3 regions of the Enterococcus massiliensis genome follow, and region 1 is predicted to be linked to each of the others. Evidence: predicted binding sites of a transcription regulator. Region 1 holds the regulator's gene; each other region holds the start of a gene.

Evidence for each region. Region 1 encodes NrdR, which represses ribonucleotide reductase genes. Its sites were predicted from a motif close to ACACNATATATNGTGT; they were not measured.
Region 2: the regulator NrdR is predicted to act here: its motif matches at 1,395-1,410, upstream of BN1875_RS03210 (vitamin B12-dependent ribonucleotide reductase).
Region 3: the regulator NrdR is predicted to act here: its motif matches at 1,601-1,616, upstream of nrdH (glutaredoxin-like protein NrdH).

Annotation. Positions count from the first base shown of each region.
Region 1 covers NZ_CVRN01000007.1:1,041,214-1,044,501, forward strand. Annotated here, with positions in the region: gene mutM (DNA-formamidopyrimidine glycosylase) at 1-182, shown strand, start outside; gene coaE (dephospho-CoA kinase) at 185-775, shown strand; gene BN1875_RS12255 (hypothetical protein) at 862-1,188, shown strand; gene nrdR (transcriptional regulator NrdR) at 1,407-1,886, shown strand; gene BN1875_RS12265 (replication initiation and membrane attachment family protein) at 1,904-3,271, shown strand; gene dnaI (primosomal protein DnaI) at 3,271-3,288, shown strand, end outside.
Region 2 covers NZ_CVRN01000005.1:27,772-31,059, forward strand. Annotated here, with positions in the region: gene BN1875_RS03195 (hypothetical protein) at 1-12, shown strand, start outside; gene BN1875_RS03200 (PadR family transcriptional regulator) at 192-518, shown strand; gene BN1875_RS03205 (permease prefix domain 1-containing protein) at 519-1,265, shown strand; gene BN1875_RS03210 (vitamin B12-dependent ribonucleotide reductase) at 1,488-3,288, shown strand, end outside.
Region 3 covers NZ_CVRN01000006.1:317,231-320,518, reverse strand. Annotated here, with positions in the region: gene feoB (ferrous iron transport protein B) at 1-870, opposite strand, end outside; gene BN1875_RS06260 (FeoA family protein) at 873-1,337, opposite strand; gene nrdH (glutaredoxin-like protein NrdH) at 1,699-1,923, shown strand; gene nrdE (class 1b ribonucleoside-diphosphate reductase subunit alpha) at 2,026-3,288, shown strand, end outside.

The sequences.
Region 1 (3,288 bases):
GGGGCACAACGATTCGAACTTACTTGAACGCACTAGGGGAAGCAGGGAAATTTCAGCTTTCATTAAACGTTTATGGTCAAACTGGTAAGCCTTGTCCTCGATGTGGCACCCCAATCGTAAAGTTAAAAGTCGCTCAACGGGGTACGCATATTTGTCCAACCTGTCAGAAATTGAAGGTGTAGAAATGAAAAAAATTCTTGGTGTTACCGGTGGAATCGCCACTGGTAAAAGCACGGTAGTTGATATTTTTCGCGCCCATGGTTTTCCTATCATTGATGGTGATCTAATTGCACGGGAGGTCGTGGTTCCTAATAGTCCTGGTTTAGCAGCAATCGTCGGATCCTTTGGGAAGGAAATTCTTACTGAAGAAGGAACCTTGGATCGTAAAAAACTTGGAAGAATCGTTTTTCAAGAGGAAGAAAAATTGAACTTGTTGAATCAGGTATTAAATCCATTTATTCGCTCGGAAATTTTACGGCAATTACAGGAGGCGGAGGCACCCTTAGTTATCGCTGATATTCCGCTATTATTTGAAGGGCATTACGATCAATATGTGGATCAGGTCGCTGTTGTTTATCTTCCCGAGTCCTTGCAGGTCCAGCGTTTGATGGAACGGGATAACTTCTCTCAAGAGAGCGCCATGCAGCGTATCCGCAGTCAAATGCCTATCAACGAAAAAAGAAATCGGGCAGATATCGTATTTGATAATCAAGGAACCCGACAACAAACAAAAAAAATCGTTGAGGATTGGTTGAGTCAAAATCAATTCATTTGAGTCATTTCGTCAGTTTCGTTCAAAAATTTTGTTCATTTTACTGAATTTTGTTACACTTTAGATAGGAACAAAAGGAGGAAGGACGCATGGGAACGATCAAAGATGAAAAAGATAAATTGGTAGGCGGCGCAAAGGAAAAATTTGGCGAATTAACAAAGAATGAAGAACTTTCAGAAGAAGGAAAAAGTCAAAAAGAAGATGCCGAAAAAAATCTTGAGCAGCGAAAAAAAAGAATTGAAGAACTTGAAAATCTTCATGATGAAAAACAAGCGAACATTCAGGATGGTACCAAAGATCAAGTGGGTCGTGACCTGGAAGAACACGCTGTCCCAACAGAGGAAGACTTGAAAAATAAAGATCGTTTGGAAGAAGAACGCTTGAAACATTATACCGGAATTGAGGAAAAACTCTAAGTTTATCGAAAATCTTATTAGTCATTGACTAGTAAGATTTTTTTTAATCTGTCCAAAAAAATTGGTAAAAACTAAAAATTCTATCAAATCGATTGATTTCTGTGAAATTTCAAGTCAAACTCCCACCGTTGAAAGGATTTCATGTTATAATTAACCAAGAAATAAGTCGATAAATTGTAGACTTTAGCTAAAAATTTAAAGAATAATGAGGTGGAATCATGCGTTGTCCAAAATGTCACCATAACAGCTCCCGTGTTATTGATAGTCGTCAAACAGATGAAGGGCGAACCATTCGCCGCCGTAGAGAATGTGAAAACTGCGGGTTCCGTTTCACGACTTTTGAACGAATTGAAGCAGCACCCCTTTTAGTGATTAAGAAAAATGGCGAACGGGAAGAATTCAGCCGAGATAAAATTTTACGTGGATTGATCCGTTCGGCGGAAAAACGTCCAGTTGCAATGGAACAAATGGAAGAAATCGTCGACCATGTGGAAAATCGCGTCCGGAGTTTGGGCGTTAATGAAGTATCAACTAACTTGATTGGCGAATATGTCATGGAGGATCTCGTTGATGTGGACGAAATCGCCTATATTCGCTTTGCAAGTGTTTACCGTCAGTTTAAAGATATGTCTGTTTTTCTTAAGGAGTTACAGGATATCGTTGAAAAAGCGAAAGCTTCTGACCACAAAGAGGAGTAATTAAAGGAGGACTTTTTTTGGAAAGTGCCTGGTATGAAGTTCAGCCGAAAAATATTTATCAAGCAAAAAAAGCCTTGCCGCTGACACAAGACGGAGAAAAATCATTGGTTTATTTATACCAGCCAATCATCGGCGGCGATGCCATGAGTTTGTATTTTTGTCTGTTGGGGGATGCAACGGAAGAACAAGAATTGACTCATTTAGATTTGCTGAATGGCATGGATGTTGGTCTACCGCGTTTTTTTCAAGCAAGAAAGCAACTTGAAGGTATTGGTTTGTTGCGAAGCTATCAAAAAGACGATTCAGAATTTGGCAAGATGCTGTTGTATGAATTGTTTGAGCCCTTACATCCGCAAGCGTTTTTCAGAGAACAGTTAACGGCATTTTTATTGCTAAGCAAGGTGGGAGAACAGAAGTTTCAACAACTTATCCGTCGTTTCCGCCCAAAAATGATTTCTACGGAGGGCTATCAAGAAGTAACGCAGAAATTTACAGAGGTCTATTCTTGGACGGAAGCCGAATTTGGAAGACAGGAAACCACCTTGGATCATGTATCTGGAACATTTTCTACTTCAAATGAAAATCTGCCGCAACTTGATTCTTCCAAATTGGATTGGGCATTTTTGTTGGATTTATCTGAAAAAAAATTTATTGCTTCAGAGGCATTTACAAATGAATTAAAACAAAAATTGACCTTGTACCATGATTTATATGGCTATAATGAACTAAAATTAAGTGAATTACTGGGGCAGGCGGTTTCTCTTTCTGATGGGTCGATAAATGAAAAGACCCTAGAAAAGGCAGTTCTTGAAGATGCTCAGATTATTTATGCCAAAAATGCTACACCCATTGATCCTGAAAGCACGCCGCAAGTTCGTCGAATGAATACATTGAAGCAACAAGGCTATTCTGACAAGGACTTGGAGATGATTCAACAAAGTGAAGAATTAGCGCCAATGGAATACTTAACTGCTATCAAACAAGCAAAAAAAAGTTTTGTTGCAAAAAATGAAGAATGGCTGGTGCAGGATTTGGTGCAAAAATCGCCTTTACCAAATAGTGTGATTAATATTTTGATCAATTATTTGTTGGTTGTTCAAAATAAAAGTGCGCTGATTCCAGCGTTGGCGAATCAAATTGCGACGGATTGGTCTGAAAAAGGCATTCGTTCCCCAGAAGATGCTATCAAGCATGTGCGGGAACTTGCGAAAAATAAATTACAGAAAAAAGCAACCCCAGCTTATTCTCGTCAAGGACAAACAGTCAAAAAACGGGAAGAAATGCCGGATTGGTCTGCAAAAGCTACGGCGAGCGATCCAAAACGAAAAGCCGAGATTGATCGAATGATGAAAGAGTACTTCGATGATGGAGAAGGTGAAAACTAATGGAAGATGTTGGAAAA
Region 2 (3,288 bases), on a different contig from region 1:
GATGGGGAGTAAATGACAAATTGTCCTATTTAAAAGCCGAGAACCATTTCTCGGCTTTTTTGTTGTACTTGAATGTAAATTCAAGAGCTAAAAATCCGACTAAAGTCTTAGAAAAAAGTACTTTACCTGTCGGAGTAATCGTAGTATGCTAATTACAACGACAGATGAAGTACTTTTGGAGGGGAAGCAAAATGATCTCAAGCGATGGAATACGCGGCTACAATGATGCGATTATTTTGTCAATCCTGAAAAAAAATGATTCCTATGGATACGAAATTTCAAAAACGATTCGTGAAATGACAAAGGAAAAATATGTAATCAAAGAAACCACGCTGTACTCCGTTTTTTCTCGATTGGAAAAAAATGAGCTTATTACCTCCTATCCTGGTGAGGTGACACATGGGAAAAAACGAACCTACTACAAGATCACTAAGGTCGGTTTGGATTATTTGAATGACAAAAAACAGGAATGGCAGTTGACAAAAGCAGTTGTTGATCAGTTTATGGAGGGAAATTAAATGGATACGATTCGCAATTATTTAGAAAGTCTTTTTATTGAAGTACCACGAAACAGAGAAACAGAAAAATTAAAGACTGATTTATTGGCAAATATGGAAGATCATTATCATGAACTAATTGAAGAAGGAAAAAATGAGCACGAAGCAATTGGTACGGTAATCGCAACATTTGGTTCCATCGATGAATTGCTGGATGAAATGAATTTGGAGAAAGAAAAGGTATTTGCGGAAACAGATGGTGAGAACAATATTAGCTTAGAAGAAGCAGAAGAATATTGGCGTCAAGCGAAGAAAACCAGTTTTCAAATTGCTAGTGGCGTGTTTATTAGTTGTTTAGCAATCGCCGGCTTCTTCTTTTTTGCCGGATTAGGTGGACTATCAATTGCTTTTGGGCTTTTATTTCTAGGAGCGGCTGTTGCTGTAGGTTTTTTCATCGTTGCCGGCATGAAAAATTCAGAATTGAATCGTTTTTTAGGCAATCGATTGATTTCGGGGAAGGTGATTCATGCAGCACAACTCAGAGAAGATGCTTATCGTAAAAGTTTTAGTTTCTCTTTGATTGGTGGAATCGGTTTGTGTGTATTCTCGTTGTTCCCAATTCTTGCATCAATGACGATGTATGCAGGTGGAACAATTGGTATTTCAGGATTTTTCATCACGGTGGGTGCGGGAGTCTTTTTACTTATCTACGGCAGCTGTGTTCGGCATTCCTATCGTCGGTTTACTCAAAACAATTATTCTTGGTAGAAAAGAATTAATAGCAAAAACTTGCTCAGAATTTTTTGATTCTGAGTTTTTTTTTATGAAAAAACAAAAGCTTAACTGATAAACATTCTCAACTATAACAAAAAAAATTATAAATTACAACGTTGAATTATACGATATATAGTGTGATAATTATTCTCGAACACAAGATATTGTGCTGTTCGCGAATTTTTTTATTTAGGAGTGATTTTTGTGGCAAAAGCCTTGAGCTTTCAATATATTGAAAAATTAAATCAAACGATTCAACAATTTTCTGGTGTCTTCCCCGTCGAAAAAGAAATGACCATGACTTTTGAAGGGATTTCCCGTCTGATTATGCTGGATCGTTATGCCTTTAAAGATCCTAACGGTCAAACGATCACAAAAGGGGATTTGGTTGTTTTGACGACCCATCCAGATCCACAATATCCGGCAAGAGGAATCGGTGTGGTGCAGGATCAAACAGACGATCGATTAATCATCGAAGTGGAAGAAGAATTTCGCACGGCGTTGACGGATCCTCTCGAAGCAGCTTCTGGTCTGGTTGAACGTCACAAAAATGAAGTAGAAAAACCCATGGAAATTTATTTCGAACAAATTGCAAAACGTGTAGCGACAGGTATTGCAAAGATGGAAAATGGTAAAAAACAAGAAGAATTATTCCAAACTTTTTATCAACAGCTGGTGGAACAAAATTTGATTCCAGCGGGTCGAGTGTTGTATGGTGCGGGAACAAATTCGGAAGTCACCTACTTTAATTGTTTTGTAATGCCATTCATCCATGATTCACGAGGCGGTTTGGCAACTCACCGACAAGAAGTGATGGAAATTATGAGTCGCGGGGGTGGTGTTGGAACCAATGGGTCAACCTTGCGTCCACGAGCAGCCATCGTTCATGGGGTCAATGGAAAATCATCCGGTTCAGTTTCGTGGCTGAACGACTTGGCAAATCTTACCCATTTAGTAGAGCAGGGTGGCAGTCGGCGAGGCGCACAAATGATTATGATGGCAGATTGGCATCCAGATATTTTTGAATTTATTATTTCAAAAATGCAAAATCCGGCTGTTTTGCAGCATTTGATTGCTACAACGAGAAGTCCTATTGTCAAAAAATTAGCCAGTGAAAAATTGTCCTTTACCCCTTTAGCAGAAGCAGAGAAAGAATTTTATACGGCAGTTATTGAGAGTCAAAAAGCCAGCGAATTCAATGACTCGCAGTACCTCAAAGAAATTAAACAAAAATTACAGCAAGGCGGCAGTTATTCTGTTAAAAATAGTGAATTTTTATCTGGGGCAAATATTTCTGTTTGTCTGACAAAAGATTTCATGGATGCAGTAGAAAACGATAATGAATATGCCCTGCGTTTCCCAGCAATTGAAGACTATAATGAAGAAGAGATGGCAGATTACGATGAAAACTGGGCGGAAATTGGCGATGTCAGAGAATGGGCGACAACAGGCAGACGGGTAAAAACTTATGAAACAATCCAAGCTCGGGAATTGTGGAATTTGATTACTTTTTGTGCGACTTACTCAGCAGAACCAGGAATCTTTTTTATAGACAATGCAAACGAAATGACGAACGCTTCTGCCTACGGACAAAAGGTCGTGGCAACAAATCCTTGTGGAGAACAGCCACTAACCCCTTATGCCGTTTGTAATTTAGCTGCGATTAATTTAGCAAATATGGTTGATAAAAAAAATAGACAAGTAAACTTTGAAAAATTAGCAGAAGTTGTTCGTGCGAGCGTTCGTTTCCAAGACAACGTCATTGATGCTACCCCTTATTTTTTTGATAAAAATGAAACCCAAGCCAAAGGAGAACGTCGTGTTGGTTTAGGTGTGATGGGTCTTGCAGATTTATTGATTTACTGTGAAGAAACCTATGGATCAGAAACCGGGAACCAATTGGTGGATAACGTTTTTGAAAAAATTGCCACAACAGCCTATGAGACATCTATCGAATTGGCAAAAGAAAAAGGAAGCTTCCCATACTTAATTGGAAAAGACGAACAGGAAACTCGTG
Region 3 (3,288 bases), on a different contig from region 1:
AGCAAAAATAGGCAAAGCCAAAAAGCGGTTCGTTACCACTTGATCGATTTTATCACTAACGGTCTCCACAAAATTACTTTCTTGGTTTGCACACAACGCCACTAATCGGGCGATAAATTCATAGCGCTCATTGATTAGGATTGCTTCGCTGGTATCGTTAAAGATTTTCTCCGTAATTTTTATGATTTCATTGATTTCTTTTTGTTGAATTTTTGACAAATTTACTTGTTGACAAACGACCAGATCTTGTTCGAATAATTTGACAGCATACCAACGCGCCTGTTTTTCCGGTACCGTATTGCCTAACACATCATTGATTTCACTCAAAGCGGCTTCCAATTTTGGATCATACGTCGGATAATGGATTTCTGGCGGAAAAATTTCTGCCGCCTGCAAGCTTTTATGAATTAATTCATCCAGACCTTGTTTTTTCAACGCACTCATTCCGACAACGGGGGTTTGCAGTCCGTAGGCAAGTTTTTCCAGATTGATTTTTTTGCCGCTTTTTTTCACGACATCCATCATATTAACTCCTACAACCACCGGTATGCCGGTTTCTAAAAGCTGTGTTGTTAAATAAAGGTTACGTTCTAAATTGCTGCCGTCAATGATGTTAACGATGACGTCTGGACGATCCTGCAACAAATAATCCCGAGCCACAATTTCTTCTGGTGTATATGGAGAAAGGGAATAGATTCCCGGAAGGTCTTGAATGATAACTTCTTTATTTTTTCGTAAGTTTCCGGCTTTGCGTTCTACTGTTACACCGGGCCAATTCCCAACAGACTGGGTTGCACCTGTCAATTGATTGAAGGTACTGGTTTTTCCGCTGTTCGGATTTCCTGCTAATGCTAGATAGGTTTCTCGCATTTTTACTGCTCCTTTTCTACTAAGATATAGGCAGCTTCATTTTTTCGAAGAGTCAATTCATAGCCGCGAACGGTAATTTCAATCGGATCACCTAAAGGAGCCCGTTTCCGAACTTGTACTCGAACATTTTTAGTCAGGCCCATATCCATCAACCGCCGTTTGACAGCTCCTTCACCATGAACACCCACAACAGTTGCTGTATCTCCGATCGCCAATTGATCTAATGACACCCACTCACCGGTTTCTTTGGCTTCCTCGATCATGATTTTTTCTAAAATTTGCTGATCCAATGCCAAGCGGCTATTGTGCAGCAGAACAATACCGTTTTCTCCTACCGTTTGCAGCAAGACAACTTTACTACCGGGAATCAAACCAAGATGATTCAAATGAAGCTGAATTTCTGCCGTCGTCTGAATCTCTTTTACCTGATAGACTTTATGGGTTTTCGCTTCACTTAATTTTCTCATCCCGCCGGCTCCATTCTTGTGTAGTTATTTACAATCGCAAATGATAATTATTCTCAGTTAAAGAGTACGTTCTTTACCCCAAAAAGTCAATCCAATTTCGAAAATTGCTATCTCTTTCACATAGAAAAATTTATTTGCTTTTTTTTACTCGTTTTATTTATACAACCTCCTGTTTATTTTCTTCTTAATCAAGAAACGGTGAGATTTCCAGCACATTCATTTTTGTATAAAAACACAAAATTTAGTACCCTTCGATTTCACAAACACAAGATGTAGTGTTTCTTTGTTGACTTTTTTCTGTCCTGACTTATACTTAGTTTATAATAATTTTTCCCAAAACAGGAACAAGGAGGGGCGCGTAATGACTATTACCGTATTTTCAAAAAATAATTGTATGCAATGTAAAATGACAAAACGCTTTTTAACGGAAAACAATATTGCCTTTCAAGAAGTGAATATCGACGAACAACCAGAAATGATCGATCAATTAAAGGAACAAGGCTTCCAGAGCGTTCCCGTCGTAACTTCCGACGCACAACCAATCATCGGATTTCGACCAGATCAACTACGTCAACTAGCGTCTTGATTTTTTCTTCGCTAACTTTGTAAACCTCGGATTTGTCAGCCTTGTAAGCCAGCAAATCCTTTTTTATCGCTTAAAAAACTTGAACGAAAGAAGGGTCTTCCCATGAGTTTAAAAAATATTTCCGACGTTAGTTATTTCAAGTTGAATAATGAAATCAACCGACCTGTCGATGGACAAATCCCTTTGAACAAGGATAAAGAAGCACTAGCTGCTTTTTTTGCTGAAAATGTCGAACCAAATACTAAGACATTTGCTTCTATTAAAGAAAAAATTGATTACTTGGTAGTCAATGATTATTTGGAAAAAGAATTTCTAGCCAATTATTCCGATGCCTTCATTGAAAAATTGTATCAATTTCTTGATGAGCAAAATTTTCAATTCAAATCCTTTATGGCAGCCTACAAATTTTATTCTCAATATGCGCTAAAAACCAATGATGGTACTGCTTATCTTGAATCCTATGAAGATCGTGTGGCGTTCAATGCGTTGTATTTTGCCAATGGCGACGAAGCTTTGGCTTTAGCATTAGCTGATGATATGATTCATCAGCGTTACCAACCAGCGACTCCTTCTTTCTTGAATGCTGGACGGAAACGTCGTGGAGAATTGGTTTCTTGTTTCTTAATCCAAATCACCGATGATATGAATGCTATTGGGCGTGGAATCAATTCTGCCTTGCAGCTGTCACGAATCGGCGGCGGCGTTGGAATCACCTTGTCTAATTTACGAGAAGCCGGCGCACCCATCAAAGGGTATGAAGGAGCTGCCAGCGGTGTGATGCCTGTCATGAAATTATTCGAAGACAGCTTCAGCTATTCCAACCAATTGGGACAACGACAAGGTGCCGGTGTCGTTTATCTGAATGTTTTTCATCCAGATATCATCAGCTTTTTATCCGCAAAAAAAGAAAATGCCGATGAAAAAATCCGCGTAAAAACCTTGTCTCTTGGAGTCATCGTACCGGATAAATTTTATGAACTGACTCGAAAAAATGAAGACATGTATTTGTTCAGCCCTTATAGCGTTGAAAAAGAATACGGCGTGCCTTTTTCTTATGTCGACATCACCAAAGAATACGATAAATTGGTAGCAAATCCCAAGATTCGTAAAACAAAAATCAAAGCCCGTGATTTAGAAAACGAAATTTCTAAATTACAACAAGAATCTGGTTATCCTTATGTGATAAATATCGATACAGCCAACCGAACCAACCCGATTGACGGTAAGATCATTATGAGTAATCTTTGTTCTGAGATCCTGCAAGTACAACAACCTTCACTAATCAATGGCAAGCAAGAATACGAAGTGATGGGAACGGATATTTCTTGTAATCTTGGCTCAACCAATATTGTAAACTTGATGGAA